DNA from 2 places in the Sporosarcina contaminans genome. Region 2 is predicted to be linked to the other one. Evidence: riboswitches for the same ligand, from Rfam matches in the RefSeq annotation. Region 2 holds a riboswitch; the other holds the start of a gene.
What was found. A riboswitch is a leader RNA that binds a small molecule or an ion and turns the genes downstream of it on or off. The one in region 2 is predicted to bind FMN.

Region 1: linked by a shared signal. The riboswitch ahead of ACFQ38_RS15245 (ECF transporter S component) and the one ahead of ribD (bifunctional diaminohydroxyphosphoribosylaminopyrimidine deaminase/5-amino-6-(5-phosphoribosylamino)uracil reductase RibD) in region 2 are both predicted to bind FMN.

The regions. Positions count from the first base shown of each region.
Region 1 is NZ_JBHTLT010000123.1:27,413-36,028, forward strand. Features, by position in the region: gene resB (cytochrome c biogenesis protein ResB) at 1-192, shown strand, start outside; gene ccsB (c-type cytochrome biogenesis protein CcsB) at 195-1,379, shown strand; gene ACFQ38_RS15225 (response regulator transcription factor) at 1,932-2,651, shown strand; gene ACFQ38_RS15230 (ATP-binding protein) at 2,648-4,450, shown strand; gene ACFQ38_RS15235 (RNA polymerase sigma factor SigX) at 4,543-5,070, shown strand; gene ACFQ38_RS15240 (hypothetical protein) at 5,071-6,252, shown strand; FMN riboswitch at 6,524-6,655, shown strand; gene ACFQ38_RS15245 (ECF transporter S component) at 6,872-7,453, shown strand; gene ACFQ38_RS15250 (ferredoxin) at 7,601-7,861, opposite strand; gene ACFQ38_RS15255 (helix-turn-helix domain-containing protein) at 7,974-8,616, shown strand, end outside.
Region 2 is NZ_JBHTLT010000037.1:53,095-61,710, forward strand. Features, by position in the region: gene ACFQ38_RS07810 (NlpC/P60 family protein) at 1-452, opposite strand, end outside; gene ACFQ38_RS07815 (copper amine oxidase N-terminal domain-containing protein) at 673-1,920, shown strand; gene ACFQ38_RS07820 (hypothetical protein) at 2,153-2,641, opposite strand; gene ACFQ38_RS07825 (phosphotransferase family protein) at 2,767-3,639, opposite strand; gene ACFQ38_RS07830 (glycosyltransferase) at 3,816-4,871, shown strand; gene ACFQ38_RS07835 (exosporium glycoprotein BclB-related protein) at 5,109-6,221, shown strand; FMN riboswitch at 6,418-6,564, shown strand; gene ribD (bifunctional diaminohydroxyphosphoribosylaminopyrimidine deaminase/5-amino-6-(5-phosphoribosylamino)uracil reductase RibD) at 6,623-7,726, shown strand; gene ribE (riboflavin synthase) at 7,708-8,361, shown strand; gene ACFQ38_RS07850 (bifunctional 3,4-dihydroxy-2-butanone-4-phosphate synthase/GTP cyclohydrolase II) at 8,495-8,616, shown strand, end outside.

The sequences.
Region 1 (8,616 bases), on a different contig from region 2:
TATTGGAATCATAGAAGGATTTGGGTCCAAAAAGGCAAAAATAATGAAATGCTATTGGCTGCCCATACGAATAAAAACTATTTTTCCTTGAAGAAAGAAATTGATACGGTCAAAGAATATGCAAATCTACCTTCATACACAGATCGGTTAGACAAAGAGTCTGAAACTGAAGTAGAGAAAGGAGAAAAATAATAATGGGATTAGCATCCTTAAGCGCCAACCTACTATTAGTGTCTTTCATAGCATATATGGTCGCTACAGTATGTTTTGGCGGCGCAGTTAAAGGAGCGAAATCCGAAGCATCCTATAGAAACAATAGATGGGGTAAAATAGGTATAACCATTACAATTATAGGTTTTATCACTCATTTAGGTTATTTTATAACAAGATGGATGGCTTCTGGACATGCACCTGTCAGTAATATGTTCGAATTTACAACTGCCTTTGGCATGATGTTAGTCGGTGCTTTCATATTACTGTTCTTCTTATATAAAACACCTTCATTAGGACTTTTCGCGTTGCCGATCGCTATCATTATTATCGCTTACGCAACGATGTTCCCAAGAGAGGTGACGCCACTTATTCCGGCACTTAAGAGTAAATGGTTGACGATACACGTCATTACCGCTGCACTTGGTGAATCCATATTGGCAATAAGCGCAGTGGCGGGCCTAATTTACTTGCTGAAAAATGTGGATTTGACAAAAGGGTCCAAGCAACGTTTCTGGCTGGAAAGCATAATGTTCGTTCTTATTATCGTAGTAGGTTTCGTATTATCTTCGACTACGTTTAAAGTTGCGGGTTACGAGGCGCACTTTACGTACATTGATAAAAATGATCGACCAGCTAAGATTGAATACAACTATCCGCCGCTATTCGGAATGCATCAATATGAAGCCCAGACACCGGGTACGATGGAGCCATGGGCTGAAATGCCGGCAGTAGTCAATGCTAAGACGCTAACAACTTTCGTTTGGTCCGTCATGACGGGTATTGTACTTTATATACTTTTGCGGTTGATAATTCGAAAGCCAATTGCGGCTCTGTTCCAGCCGTTTGCGAGAAAGGCGAATTCACAGCTGATGGACGAAATCGGCTATCGTTCAGTGCTGATCGGCTTCCCAGTCTTTACATTAGGAGCACTCATATTCGCAATGATTTGGGCGCATGAAGCGTGGTCTAGATTTTGGGGATGGGATCCTAAAGAAGTTTGGGCGCTTATTACGTGGCTATTCTATGCAGCATTCCTTCACTTGCGACTGTCGCGCGGTTGGGAAGGCGAAAAATCAGCTTGGCTTGCAGTCATAGGATTTGTCATCATTATGTTCAACCTAATCGCCGTCAACCTAATCATAGCCGGCCTACACTCATATGCTTAACCAAAAGCGTAGGGCGGCGTTCAGCCTCGACAGGCGCTGGAGAGCCTAAGCATAAGGTTCTTTTTGCCTTATGGAAAGGAAGGCAGTCTAAAAACGTCGCGTCCTGCGACAACGACTGCATGACCTGCACCGTGCAGGCCCAAACGACCCGAGAGGCTGGCGTTCGTAGCTGGATGATACCAAAAGCGGAGAACGCCGTTTAGCCTCGACAGGCGTTGGAGGTCTTGAACATAAGGCGCTTTTTGCCTTAGACTCTGTTCTGAAGTGACCCGAAGGGCTGCCCCTCGGAGTCTGGATGATACCAAAAGCGAAGAGGGGCGTCCTGTGACAACGTCGGCACTAATACATCCTGTATGTCGGAGGTCTTGAACATAAGGCGCTTGTTGCCTTATAAGAAAAACTTGCCGCCGGAGTCTAAATTCCTGAACATTGAGCGCCGAGTTATTGAATTCCTAAGGACTGTGCAGCTCTTCAAAGGCTGTACAGTCTTTCTTTTTTTTCTTGCAACTTGTACAATAAAGTTAGGAATCTTTATGAAAGGGGTTTTCATTTGTGGAAGAGACTGTAAAATTATTAGTTGTGGATGACGAAGATCGTATCCGTCGTCTTTTAAATATGTACTTATCGCGCGAAGGCTTTGAAATTGAAGAGGCGGTTGATGGTGCAGAAGCTTTGGAGAAAGCACTAACCAATCAATATGACTGTATTTTGCTTGACTTGATGATGCCTGAAAAAGATGGTATGGAAGTGTTGCAAGAACTTCGTGAACAAAAACAGATGACCCCCGTTATTTTGTTGACAGCGAAAGGAGAAGAATCGGACCGGGTAGCCGGCTTTGAAACAGGTGCGGATGATTACATCGTAAAACCATTCAGCCCGAGGGAAGTCGTATTGCGCGTAAAAGCGATTTTAAGAAGATCTGTAACTTTCTCTAATTCTACCGCTTCTACAACTTCTAAAGATCTTGTCGTATTTCCACAACTGACAATCGACCATGATGCTCACCGCGTCACTGCAGAAGGGAAAGAAGTAAACTTGACCCCTAAGGAATACGAGCTACTCTATTTCTTAGCTAAGTCACCAGACAAAGTGTTTGATCGGGAGCAATTATTAAAGGAAGTATGGCATTATGAGTTTTTTGGAGATTTGCGAACAGTTGATACGCATGTAAAACGGCTACGTGAAAAGCTAAGCCGTGTTTCTGAACGTGCGGCTAAAATGATTGTTACGGTTTGGGGCGTCGGATATAAGTTCGAGGTGCCGAATGAATGAATAGAATATGGAATTCTATCGTCGGGAAGCTATGGGCAACCATATTGCTTCTCGTTTCCTTTGTGTTGTTCATCGTAACCGTTCTTTTGCTGGAATTTTTGGATAATTTTCACACGAAACAAGCGGAAGACACCTTGCGACGAGAAGCGACGACGATCGGAAAAATCATTATTGATCATGAAGATGCAAATGCGATGCGGTTAATTATTCGGGATATTTTAGATAACGAAACAAATGCATTATTAGTTGATTCGAATGGACAAATTTTAGACTCATTTCATAAAGGATTGAACGAAGATAAAATTGAGAGAAAAATTATGTCAGAGGAAAAGTTTTTTTCTTCAGTTACGCTCAATGAAAAGTCTGTAAAAGAGATGGTGTTGCCATCCATTAACGATGAGCATGTTATGGAGCAATATTTAGTGCTGTCCTATCCATTTTTAGAGGAAGATGGAGTTTATCATTCAATTATTATGTACCAAAGCTTAGATGCAGTGCATAGGACAACGAAACGGACAACGCATATTGTCTTTCTTTCAGCGTTTATTGCATTCGTATTAACAACCTTTTTCGCATTCTTCCTTTCTACGAAAATTACCTCTCCCTTAAGGGGGATGAAGCAAGCTGCATTTGAATTGTCGAAAGGAAATTTTGATACGAGGCTACGAGCGAATCAAAATGATGAAATCGGTCAATTGGCAACAGCCTTCAATCAAATGGGCAGGCAGCTGAAATACCAAATGGAACTAATTAAACAGGAAAAAGAGCAATTATCAAGTATTTTGACATCCATGACCGATTCGGTAATTACTTTTAATCGTGACTATACAATATTGTTAAGCAATCCTCAGGCAGATCGTTTGCTACAAAATTGGCAAAATGGAGGAGAGCAGGACAAACCTTTACCTCCGGAAGTATTTCATATGTTAGAGCATGTCATTTCTTTCGCTGAAGAAGTCGAAGATGAACTTGAGTTAGGCGGCCAGTTTTATGCTATCTCCATTAGCCCGCTTTATAGCGAGAATAGTATTAGGGGAGCAGTGGCAGTACTGCGGGATATGACGGATCAACATAAATTGGACAAACTCCGTTCCGATTTCATCGCCAACGTCTCTCATGAATTGCGGACGCCGATTTCCATGCTTCAAGGATATAGTGAGGCAATTATCGATGATGTCATGGCTAGTGATGAAGAGCGTAATGAGATGGTACAGATCATCCATGATGAATCTAAGCGGATGGGCCGGCTTGTCACGGATCTCCTTGACTTAGCAAGAATGGAATCAGGGCATATGCGCTTGTACAAAAATAGTTTTGAAATGATTCCTTTCATGAATAAAGTCATAACGAAATTCATGCAAATTTCAAGGGATGCGAATGTAAAGCTTTCTCTTCAATATGATGAAAATAATAAACATCTTATTATTAATGCGGATGCTGATCGTTTGGAACAGGTTTTCACCAATTTAATCGACAATGCAATCCGACACACTCCCGATGGAGGGAAAGTGACCGTCTATGTCGAAAAAAGAATGGACAATATAGAAATATTAGTTGCTGATACAGGAACGGGCATTCCCGAAGCGGACTTGCCATATATATTTGAACGCTTCTATAAAGCAGATAAAGCACGTACGAGAGGAAAAGGGGGAACTGGCTTAGGCTTGGCAATTGCAAAAAAAATTATTGATTCACATGGAGGGCAAATTTCTGCGGAATTAGGAGAAAAAGTAGGAACGGTATTCAGATGCGTGCTCCCTGTAGATCATCCTTCTGAACAATTACAAGAGGAGCAATAAGTTTTTATGTAACAATATGGAATAAAATCATTATAGCTGAGATGAAACTTATCATCTCGATTTACGACTAATGTATTGAACGGGGGGATTAAGTGGATGACTCCGTTTTCCACCGGCTGTATGAAGCATACCACCAGGATGTATTCAATTTTCTTACCTATTTAACAGGGGATCGATTATTATCGGAAGATTTGATGCATGAGGTGTATATTAGAGTTTTGAAGGCCTATGCCGGGTTTGAGGGGAAAAGTTCCGAGAAGACGTGGCTGTTTTCAATTGCTAAAAATGTGGCGATTGATCATTTCAGAAAAAAATCTGTAAGGCAAAAACACTTATATGACAAGTTTGATTGGGAAAAGAGTGAGCTCGTTTCTCCTGATGTCCAACCTGATGAAATTGCTGAAATGAATGATGATATGAAGCAAATGCTGCAAGTATTGAATACATGTACGGGAGACCAGAAGATGGTTATTGTTTTACGATACTTTCAAGAGCTATCCATTGCAGAAACCGCAGAAACTTTGAGCTGGTCGGAAGGTAAGGTAAAAACGACACAGCATCGAGCAATTAAAGCATTGCAAAAGAAGTTGAAAGCTCTTTCGGCAGAAGGGGGAAGTTGAATGGATGACAATCATTGGAATGACGACAAAATTGAACAATTACTTCATTCAATGCCGAAAGTAAAGGATGACCGTCCAGCTTCGGAAATATTGGAACGGCTGAAAACGGATAGCCGATTGAAGGAGTCGAAACGCCGCAAGAAACATAATTGGATCCCAGCGATTGTAACGATTGCAGCGTTGATAATGGTCAGTTTAATTGTTCCATCTATGCTCAAAAATAGCACGGATACAGCAGTTGAATCTTATCCTGAATCGAAGATGAGTCAAAAAGACTCAAGAGCATTAGAAAATTCCACAGAGGAAAGCGAATCGGAAGCGGATAATGCCGCTTTTGACGAACCGAACATTAGCACATTCTCTACTGCCGATATGGCAATATCACATATTGTTTTGGAAGATGAGATGGAAGGGATGAAAATGTTGCCGTTAGGCCTTGTTCATGAAGCGAATGTTATACCTGTCTCCATTCTTATACCAACCCAAAATGTAAAAGGAGAGCCGGACCTTGTAGCTCTTTACAATCAATTCGCTCCTAAGATTGATGAAGAGGCATACGGATTTGATGATTATCATCCGTATAAAGGAACTATAAGTGAAGCTGACGGCACAATTATCCACGAAGTGCCAGAAGATCACCAATACGACATGTCTCCGGCTGCAGTAGGAGTTTATGAAAATTCGGCGAAAGCGACTTTTGGTAATTATAATGAATGGAAAGTTGTTGATGAGAAAAACAGCCCAGTGGTGTTCGAGTATGTAGGACAGTTCGAACAGTTTGCTTTGAAAAGGCATTCTCCTTATTTTAAATATATAATGCCAACAGGACAGGAATATTTAGTGCCGCATGAAAATGGTGATGAGAGCTCGGTTAGCGCCGCTTTACTATCCATGAAAAAGGCTGAGAATGAAATTGTAGAGGAAATCGTTCCAGAGACGGTTCACTATACCGTTGAGGAGTCGAAAGGGATTGTGACAATCCAATTTACTGAACCGCTCGACTTATCAACGTTGGCACCAAATGAGGCATTGAATATGATTGAGGGTTTTATGCTAACTGCAAGTAGTTTTGACATGAGCGTTCAACTGCAAAATGTTGTTCAAGATCAGTTTGACAAATACGATTTAACGAAGGCATTGCCGATGCCGGTTGGAGTAAATCCTATTCTGTACACTGAATAATGAATGGTCAAATCATCATGATTTGGCCATTTATACGTTATAGAAAGCTATAACTTGATGTTCTAACTATGGCGAAAACCGATAAAAATCTATTGCTTACCATGAGAAGTATTGGCATATGTTAGCTGCTTACTATGAAAAGGATCGAGTATGAAATAGTATAGCAATAAATGTGCACGGTGTAACCTTTAAATAAACGATTTATGCATGACAAACAGACTACTTTACATCTGAACTTTTATTGTATACAATGAAAAGGTAATAGAATATGATTCATCTTCGGGGCAGGGTGTAATTCCCGACCGGCGGAAATGGAAGTTTGTCTTCTTAGCCCGCGAGCTTAACAGCTGATTCTGGTGAGATTCCGGAGCCGACAGTATAGTCTGGATGGGAGAAGGTGAAGGTGCAGCCGTCTTTTTTGTGTTGTTCGCAAAAAGGGTGCTTATTTAAGTATGGGGCAAAGTGGAGTAAAAGAACCTCTTTGATAACCCTTATTTAAAGTTGCCTTTGAAAACTCTCCCTGAAGCAATTGCTTTAGGGATTTTTTAATGAACAATTTTCAGAAACACGGCGAACCTTTCCTCTTTTTGAAGTGAATCGAAAAAGGAGAGAGGAAGAAATGGGTAATAAAAAATTACGCAAAATGATTCTCGTCGCTATTTTAGGAAGTATTTCAACCGTTTTAATGCAATTGAATTTTCCGCTTCCTATTTTACCGGCATTCCTAAAAATTGATTTTAGTGAAATACCGGCTGTGTTGGCGATTATGACGATGGGCCCAGTAGCTGGAATTGCGGTCGAGTTGTTGAAAAATGTTTTGCATTGGTTCTTATCGGGCAGTCCGACAGGTGTGCCGGTAGGCGAGATTGCAAACTTTGTAACCGGCATCTTGTTCATCATGCCAATTTATTGGATCTTTAAAAAGGTGAGATCCATGAAAGGTTTAACAGCAGGTCTTATAGCAGGCACATTTACAATGGCAATTGGTATGAGTTTATTGAATTACCTAGTATTCCTGCCTATGTATTCTTATTTTTTGAATATGCCTTCTTACACTGGAGAAGCATTATTCAATATGATTGTGTTAGGGATTTTACCTTTCAATATTATAAAAGGGATCATGCTATTGATTATTTCATTGCTGCTGTATAAGAATATGGAAAGATGGATTCATAACCAACAGCAAAAGCTAACAGCATAATATAGAACAATTAAAATATTGGCGAGCGGATAGACGAACCGTTCGCCAATTTTTATTTGAGAAGAAATAGTCCACTCAAAAAGAAGTTTCAAATGTCGATTGATTCGACGTTCGAAACTTCTTTCTGAATGGTGCGAATGAAATACATTAGTCTTCGTATTTTAACGGATCACCGTCGAAAGGCTCGTCCGCAACTTTGATGGAGTCAGTTGGGCAGCCATCGAATGCGTCTTCCATGTCTTCCAACAGTTCTTCTGGAACTTCGGTTGTACCCGTGTTATCATCTAAAATAACGAAGGCGATCCCCTCATCGTCATAATCATAGATATCTGGCGCAGCTGCCCCGCAAGCTCCGCAGGCGATACATGTATCTTGGTCAACAATTGTATATTTTTTGCATGTAGACATTGATGCTCTCTCCTCTTCTATCCGCACTATCGATTTCGTTCCATTTCCATTCTAAAGCTGTTTAGGATAAGTTTCAACAATAAAACTTTGACAAATGGGGGAAAACAATATTATGAAACTATCTTCAATCCTATTGCAGATTATAGGGAAGATGCATGGCGAGCGTTCTAAAAACGCAGCATTATACATATTGCGTGGCAAAAAATCCGGCCAGACACTCTCAGATGTTAAGTATTTTAATTTGAAACCGTACTTTTCTATTTTGCCGAAAGTAGAGGTCGAAGAGTATGAGGAGGCTATTCATTTACTTCAGAAAGAACATTTGATAGAAATAAAAGACCAGCTAGTTTTTATTACAGAAATAGGTTTTGAACAGCTGCAACAGCTCCCATCAACTCATTTTAAAGGTTGGAGTTATCGAGGCAAGGAACTACTCTTTTTCAGAAGGCTTTCCCTTGTCGTGCAAACCGTTTCAAATATAAAAAATGGCAACCGATCTTTTTTGCCGATTGAATCAGATCGTACTATACAAATTTTCGTTAAACGTTTTTTTATGAATCGACCATTGGCTGATCCGGAGTTTGCAAGGCAAATTGGAAAAGAGTTAATAAAAGCTATTGTTCAGTCCGGGATGTCTGAAGAACAGAAGCTTATTTTTGCATACAGGCTTACAGGGTATAAAAATGCGGCAATGACGTATGATCAGCTTTCTATTGAATTGAAACGTTCCCCTTCCTCCATACGTCTATTATTTT
Region 2 (8,616 bases):
TCATAGTTCATAGATTGCTCGGCAATATGAGATTTCGGCACCCATCCGGGATATCCTTTGCTATTTTTAGGGCTACCTTGATCTTTGACAGCAATTTTATACCAATCTCCTTTACTCTCTACTATTGTCACTTCATCACCATATAATGCTTGAGAATCGATCTTGCCAAGCAGCCATAGCTTTTGCTCATGGGACATGTCTTTTTTCCATTTCAAAATATTTACTGGATCAGTCGTTGATGGACTGTCCACTTTCCTCAGTTTATTGGGCTCTGACCAAAGCGTTGTCACCGCAACGTTGACAAAATACTTTTTATTGAGTGCCATTTGGTAACACGTATTTTCTTCATCCTGACCTATCTCTAATACACGTGATAATGCAGCTTTGTTCAACACGCTGTTTGAAAAAAATAATATAAAACAAAGGAATAATACCCTTATACTCTTTTTCAACTAAATCCCCCTTCCATGCACTTCAACCTGTTTGTAAATTTAGTATAATCCATTAGTAAAGACTATACCTTAGTTAGCAGATGAAATTTCATCATTCATCACATTTTTCAGTGACTAAACTCTTATTTAGATAATCAGTACTTCCTACATATTCGAAAATTACTGAAATTGGATTAAATTAGTAGCATAGGAGAACTTGATCATTGAAAGGGGTACGATGATGAGAGGTAAAAAATTTATTGTAAGCACGATGCTGCTCTTTATTCTATTTGTAGGATCTACAACGCAAGCATTTGCCGCAAGCAAAAGTTTTATGGATCAAATTCGTAATGAGTATGTCAATTTCGAAAAGAAATCCTCGGCAAATTACGAAAAGTATCATACAAAAACGGTCAACGACTATGAGAAATATAAAAATGCAGAGCAAGCTTCATTGGACCGTTTTATTAACCAAACGAAACAAGATTTAAATAAGTTGGAACAGCAACTAAAAGAAGATATCGCCAAATTGGAGGCCCAATATGCAGGTTCTAAGGAACATGCATCGAAACTGAGGGAATATAAAAGCGCAGTAAGCGCAACTTCGCTTAGCAGCCCGATGAGCAAATATGCACAGAGCATCAATCCAACTGCTCTCAGCAGCCATATGTCCAAATATAGAAGCGCTGTAAACCCAACTGCATTAAGCAGCCCAATGAACAGCTATCGGATGGCCGTCAATCAAACCGGATTAAGCAGTCCAATGAATTCGTATCGCATTGCGGTAAGCGAAACAGCCCTTAGCAGCCCAATGTCAGCTCTACGAATGGAAAGCAGCTCAACTGCTTTAAGCAGTGTTATGGCAGATTATAGACGAGGAAAATTAACGCAGAAACAAGCTAGAAAACAATGGGATTCTATTTTTGCGAAAGAACAAAAAAAGCTGCAAAACACAATTACAAAAGCGAAACAGGATATTGAGGCTACAAAAGAAAAAACCGACAATGCAATTCTTGAACAAAAATCATCAACAATTAACGGCATTCTCCAGCAACGTGCAGAGTCATTGCAAACAATTTCTGATTTACGTGCAACCCATTTCGGGCAAGGAATTACATTCGATGCTCTCATTCCCGATTTAGGTGTCATCAATATAATGGTAGATGGTGAGTGGATCGCTACCAAACAACCGCCTGCTATAAAAGACGGCGAAGTGATGGTTCCTGTACGTCTTGTTTTTGAAACAATCGATCCGTCAACTAAAGTAGCGAAGAAAGGCAATACAGTAACAATCAAAAAAAGCAATGACAACATCGTCTTTACATTGAATAAGAACAACTACACAATCAATAACAAAGCAAGTAATTTCAAAGTAGCGCCACAATTATTGAATGGTCAAACGATGGTTCCCCTTCAGCTTGTGAATGAAGCATTTGGCCCGATTGCAAAATACGACAGTTCCAAAAAGACCGTATTCATTTCAAAATAAGTAGATAAGCAGGAGAAGAAACTTTTAATGTGTTTCTTCTCCTGCTCTTTTATTGCCGCTACCATATATATCAGATTTACCATGCGCGTTCCAAATGGCGATGCTACTTTCAGAGGAGAAGGTAGGAAAATGCATTGTCATACATATCGCTGCCACTACTAACGAACTCGACAATTTTCATCCAACGAAAAAATGCCCTGTTTTAAGAAAACGGGACATTTTCTTGGATTGGTTAGCAAAGCACAATTACTTTATGGGGTGTTGTTTGAGCAGGCATACTGCGCGTTGTGTTGCTATACACGACAACTAACTCACGATTTTCTGGTCTGCCCGAAAAGGACTGCCCGTTCTCAAGAAGAATCGGAGTACTTCGGGTCAGATTTAATTTTAATGTGCCATCGCTGCTTACTAGCTGACGGTTGAAATGATCCACTTTCACAAATTGTCCGGATTTCTCTTTCGCCATTACAATTGCACGATATTGAGGCGGGTAAATGAAAGGCGTAGGTGCATCTGCATCATAATAGCCGGTTACAATATCACCGACCTTCACCAATACATGATCAACAAAATACGTTCCCGGCTCAATGACAAAATTGACGACTGCACCTTCCCGATCTGCTACTGTAAACATTTTATAGCAGCCAGACCCAGTATTATTCATTTGTACCGAAAAATCATTCATTTCCATCACTCTACCGGTAAACGATTCAAAATTCATCCACATACCTCCTGTAAAAAACACTCGCTCTATAGACTATGCATCGACTATATTGGGTGTTCAACAGGGGTCAATAAATAAAGGCCGACAAAAGAATAATTGCAAAAACTTTGAGACCACTTCCCCTACCCCAAAATTTGTATTTCATCTACCGAATGATCTTTCAAAATAGAATTGGCGCTAATAAGAGCTAATACCCTTTCGACTGTGTCATTTCCAATAGGGACACCGCCATTTCTATGCAATAACAACCATCTTAAAATGGCGATTGCTTCAAAGTTTTTTATTTCCTCCATTTGAATAGGATGCTTTTCTAAATATGACATGGAGAAATTAACAGATAGTGATTCGGATAGATACAATTTGGTTAACATCCTGGACCATGCAAAATCATAACGAGAATCTCCTAATTGCCCATTCGTCCAATCTATGACTGTAAACCGATCACCTTCCTCCACAATGTTCTGAAGATGAAAGTCGCCATGGATCAAACAATCATGCCTCATTTTCACAGCGCTCATTATTGTCTTTAATATAGCTTCGAGATCCTTATGGCGATGAATGTCCGGAAAGAAATGTCTGATGAAGTCAGGTGTTGGAAACTGAAATTCCCCTTGGGCATCGATAAGGTGAATAGTAGATAATATTTTTCCGATTTCCTTCATACTGTTTTCAGTAAAAGATGTAAGCTGTGTTCCGTCAAACGAAGTTAATAGAACTTGTTGCCCATCTTTGTTCCATCCCCATCCAAAAACTTTAGGAACTGGTATACCTCTTTCTAAAAGTGCTTTTAATAAAAAATATTGATAGCCAATATTCGGGTTAGCACTTTTATTCCAAATCTTAATCACAAACTCCTCATCACTGTTTTGCAACTTCATCACTTCAGCTTCGAATCCTTGTTCTAACGCCTCGATGGAAAGAACATTCTTTTGCAATAAATCATTTAATTTTTCCGTTCTCTCTTTCCACTCAATTCGCTGTAATATATTTCCCAAGAAATAATCCCCTTCCCCGTATAGTCAAATAATGATGTTACGATCATCTTCTCCCTTGGAGAGAAAAAACCTTTCCCTTCCTATCTTTTAATCCCCGAAATTGTATCTATGTCTACTCCCCCTTTGATATCCAGCCGTATACTATGGCGACTGTTAACGAAGGGTGTGATAAAAAATTGGAAATTAGTTTGTGCATGATCGTCCGAGACGAAGAGGATGTGCTTGAAAGATGCTTGCTCTCCGTTTGCGATGTTGTGGATGAAATCATTATTGTAGACACCGGCTCAATAGACCGGACGACAGAAATTGCTAAAAAATTCACGGATAATCTATTTCATTATGAATGGGTGGATGACTTTGCGGCTGCCCGTAATTATTCATTTTCACTTGCAACAAAAGAGTATATTATGTGGCTGGATGCGGATGACGTATTGGAAGATAAAGAGTCATTTTTAACCTTGAAGAAGCAATTGGATGGAAAAATCAATAGAGTTTCCATGCCTTACCATTTGTCATTTAATGAGAACGGACAGGTTACACATAGTTTAAAAAGAAACAGGATCGTCAAAAATGACGCACGGTTCCAATGGTCAGGAAAGGTGCATGAGTTTTTAATCGTGTACGGCGAGGCATTGGAAAGCGACATACCAATATTGCATAAAAAAATAAAACCACACTCTTCTCGGAACTTAAAAATATATTTAAAAATGATAGAGTCTAAGATTCCGTTTACACATAGGGACACTTTTTATTTTGCAAATGAATTGATGTACAATGGTAGGACAGAAGAAGCAATCAAGTATTACGAGTCCTTCCTTTTAGAAAAAGGAGGCTGGATTGAAGACAATATTACTGCATGCTTACATTTATCTCATTGCTATAAAGAGCTTGACCAAGAGAGAAGACTCCATTATTTATTCCAAACCTTCGAATACGATACACCAAGGGCGGAAGCCTGTTGTGAAATAGCAAGATACTTCATTGAACAATCTCAACTTCCACTCGCTATTTTCTGGCTTGAATTAATATTTTCATTAAAAAAACCTAAGACTATGGGCTTTGTGAATGAATCTTCTTGGACTTATGTGCCGCATATCGAGCTTTGCTATTGTTATGACCAATTAGGACAGCTTGACAAGTCATACGCACACCATATAAAAGCGAGAGAAATCGCTCCCGACCATCCAAGTGTGCTATTCAACGAAGAATATTTCAAAAAACGATTAGATTAGATGATAAAACATTGCTTCTAAGGAAAGGCAACCAAAGTCCGCTGCATCCTACAGCAACGGTTGCATGACCAGCGTCCTGCTGGCCTCAATGCAGTATGCGAGCATTTGTCAACAAGCTGATACTATTTTATTCTCTTTCTGTGCATTTTTCCTTTATAGAACAGCAGTACAAGCAATCAAAAACTTTCCGAATAAAATAATACTGCTGCTATGAATGAATAGAGAAGGAGTGAGAATATGGTAAATAGAAACTTTCCTTGCAGGAGTTGCTTAACTCCGCATAACCCTTGCAGTCCTTGCCCTACCGGTCCACCTGGCCCACCTGGCCCACCTGGACCTACCGGGGCTACTGGACCACCCGGACCTCAAGGGATACCTGGAGTTACTGGAGCCACGGGAGCACAAGGAATACAAGGTATTCAAGGAGTAACTGGACCGACTGGGCCTACCGGAGCTCAAGGAATACAAGGAGTAACTGGACCGACTGGTGCACAAGGTATACAAGGTGAACCGGGACCTACCGGGGCTACGGGAGCACAGGGCATTCAAGGTGAACCGGGACCAACTGGGCCGACTGGTGCACAAGGAATACAAGGTGAACCGGGACCGACTGGGCCGACTGGTGCACAAGGTATACAAGGTGAACCGGGACCAACTGGGCCGACTGGTGCACAAGGTATACAAGGTGAACCCGGGCCGATTGGACCTACTGGGGCTACCGGTGCACAAGGTATTCAGGGGGAAATAGGACCGACCGGACCGACCGGGGCTACGGGAGCACAGGGCATTCAAGGAGAAATAGGGCCGACTGGACCTACCGGAGCAACGGCTGCAGGAACAGTGATCCCTTTTGCATCCGGGATTCCGGTATCTTTAACTACACTTGTCGGTGGAGCAGCAGGCACAGGTGGGTTAATTGGATTTGGCAATTCCGCTCCTACATTGAGTGTTTTAGGAGCAACGATCGATCTTACAGGTACAGCAGCCGGGCCTTTAACGAACTTTGCTTTTTCGATGCCTAGAGACGGAATCATCACATCGATTTCAGCGTATTTTAGCGTTACAGTAGGTTTATCATTAGCATTGGGATCCATCTCCGTCCAAGCACAATTGTATCAATCAACAACAAATAATATTTTCAGTCCAATATCAGGCGCAACCGTAACATTGACACCTTCCCTCGGAGGCTTAATATCCCTTGGTGCTATTGCGAGAGGAATTACGACTGGACTCAATATTCCCGTTACGTCTCAAACACGTTTGTTAATGGTATTTTCTATCACAGCAAGCGGACTCGCTGTAGCAACGACATTAGCTGGATATGCAAGTGCAGGCGTTGTCATCAATTGATAATGGGGATGGATTACCATTTACAAAAACTCCTTTCCCAATTAAGTTCCCTTCTTCCCAATGGAGGAAGGGTTCATCTTTTGTAATGAAAAAATAATATCTTTCATTACTGAAAAATGTAATATTGAAACGCCCGAGGTTTTTCCTGGTGGACAAACTTTCACTCTTTATGCTACGTTGATATCGGCACAATTGTACAATTCTTCGGGGCAAGGTGAAATTCCTTACCGGCGGTGATCGAGCACGAAGCTCGTCAGTCCGTGACCCGACCTTCCAAAAGAAGGCGGTGGAGCTGGTGAAACTCCGGCACCGACAGTTACAGTCTGGATGGGAGAAGTTTTTGTATCGGTTGCTGCTTATGCCTATAATCTGCCCTTTCATAATTGAAAGGGGGAAATGCGATGGACCATGATGACTATATGAAGCTTGCACTCGACCTCTCTCAAAGTGCAGAAGGACAAACATCACCGAATCCGATTGTCGGGGCTGTTTGTGTTAAGAATGGACAAATTGTAGGAACCGGCATGCATGTGAAAGCTGGGACCCCTCATGCCGAAGTGCACGCACTGCGAATGGCAGGCGAACTGGCAAAAGGCGCAGACCTCTATGTCACCTTGGAGCCGTGTGCCCATACAGGAAAAACGCCGCCATGCACAGATGCGATCATCGCGAGTGGAATACGCCGTGTATTTGTTGCGTCCATTGATCCGAATCCTGCCGTCAGCGGCAAAGGAATCGGGCTTCTTAAAGCTGCAGGTATTGAAGTATCAACGATCCAAACTAAAGAGGCAGATTTTGTAAACAGGGCATATTTTCATTTTATTCAACAACAAAAACCGTACGTTACGTTAAAAGCCGCCACCACACTCGATGGTCGTTTGGCTACGCAACAAGGGGATAGCAAATGGATTACGTCTGAACAAGCGCGAACAGATGTCCATAACCTCCGCCATACCCATGATGCGATATTAGTTGGCGTACAAACCATTCTTCAAGATAATCCTTTCCTCACCACCCGTTTGCCCCATGGTGGAAAGAATCCAATTCGAATTATTTTAGATCGGCGTCTCAGAACACCGAAAACCGCAAATGTCGTTACGGATCGTGCGGCGGAAACAATATTATTTACACTCGATCGTGCTGAAGGCATCGAATCGTTTCGGGATTTCCCACTTGTTCGTGTAGAAACGATCAATGAGCATGCCAATTTTTTAGAAGAGGTGCTCAGACGTCTTGCGAAGATGGGTATTATGAAGCTTTTAGTCGAAGGCGGCAGCTACGTCCATTCAAGCTTCATAGAACAACAGCTTGCCAATGAGCTCTATGTATATATTGCTCCGAAGTTGATCGGCAATGGTCCTACCCTCTTCGAAAACGATAGCAGACCACTCATTGCACAATCAGAAAAACTACACATCCTTAATACAAAACAGATAGGCGAAGACATACGTCTGCACGCTGTTTTTGCAAAGGAGGTGCCTACTTATTGTTTACAGGAATCGTAGAAGAAACCGGCACCGTGAAAGAAGTTAAGCGTTCACGCAACTCTATGCAATTGTCCATTTATTGCAATACAGTGCTGACAGATACAGCAAAAGGAGACAGCATCGCAGTAAACGGCGTATGCTTGACAGTCGCCTACTTTACTGACTCCTATTTCGTCGCAGATGTTATGCCCGAAACATACTTTGCGACTGCTCTTTCTGAATTAACATTAGGAAACGAAGTGAATTTGGAACGTGCAATCGCCGCGAATGGTCGTTTCGGCGGACATTTCGTCACTGGACATGTTGACGGCACTGGCAAAATTACTGCAAAACGGCAATCTGCGAACGCGCTTTATATGGATATCCAAATCGAACAAAATTTATTGCGATTTGTCATGAACAAAGGATCCATCACTGTTGACGGTACATCATTGACAGTATTCGACGTGAAGGATGATCGATTCACAATCTCGTTAATTCCTGTTACTCAGAAAGATTCAGTCATTGCACGAAAGCAAATGGGATCCAAAGTGAATGTCGAATGCGACATCTTAGTGAAGTATATGGAACAACTGCTTTTTAAAAAGAATCAGTATCATTCAGGAGACGGATTGACGATCGACAAGCTTGCCTCAAGTGGCTTTTTAATATGATTCTACAATGCTATAGCTTTTACAAACGATAATCCCAAAAAGCCTCCGGCGTATGTGCCGGGCTATCAAAGAACCACGATAAGATCCGGACAGTACTACGCAGAGGCGTAATGAATTGGAAGGATGAGATGATATGTATACAACCGTGGATAAAGCGATCGGTGAGTTAAAAAAAGGCAAGCCGATCATTGTCGTTGATAATGAAGACCGGGAAAATGAAGGAGATTTTATCGCACTCGCTGAATTTGCAACACC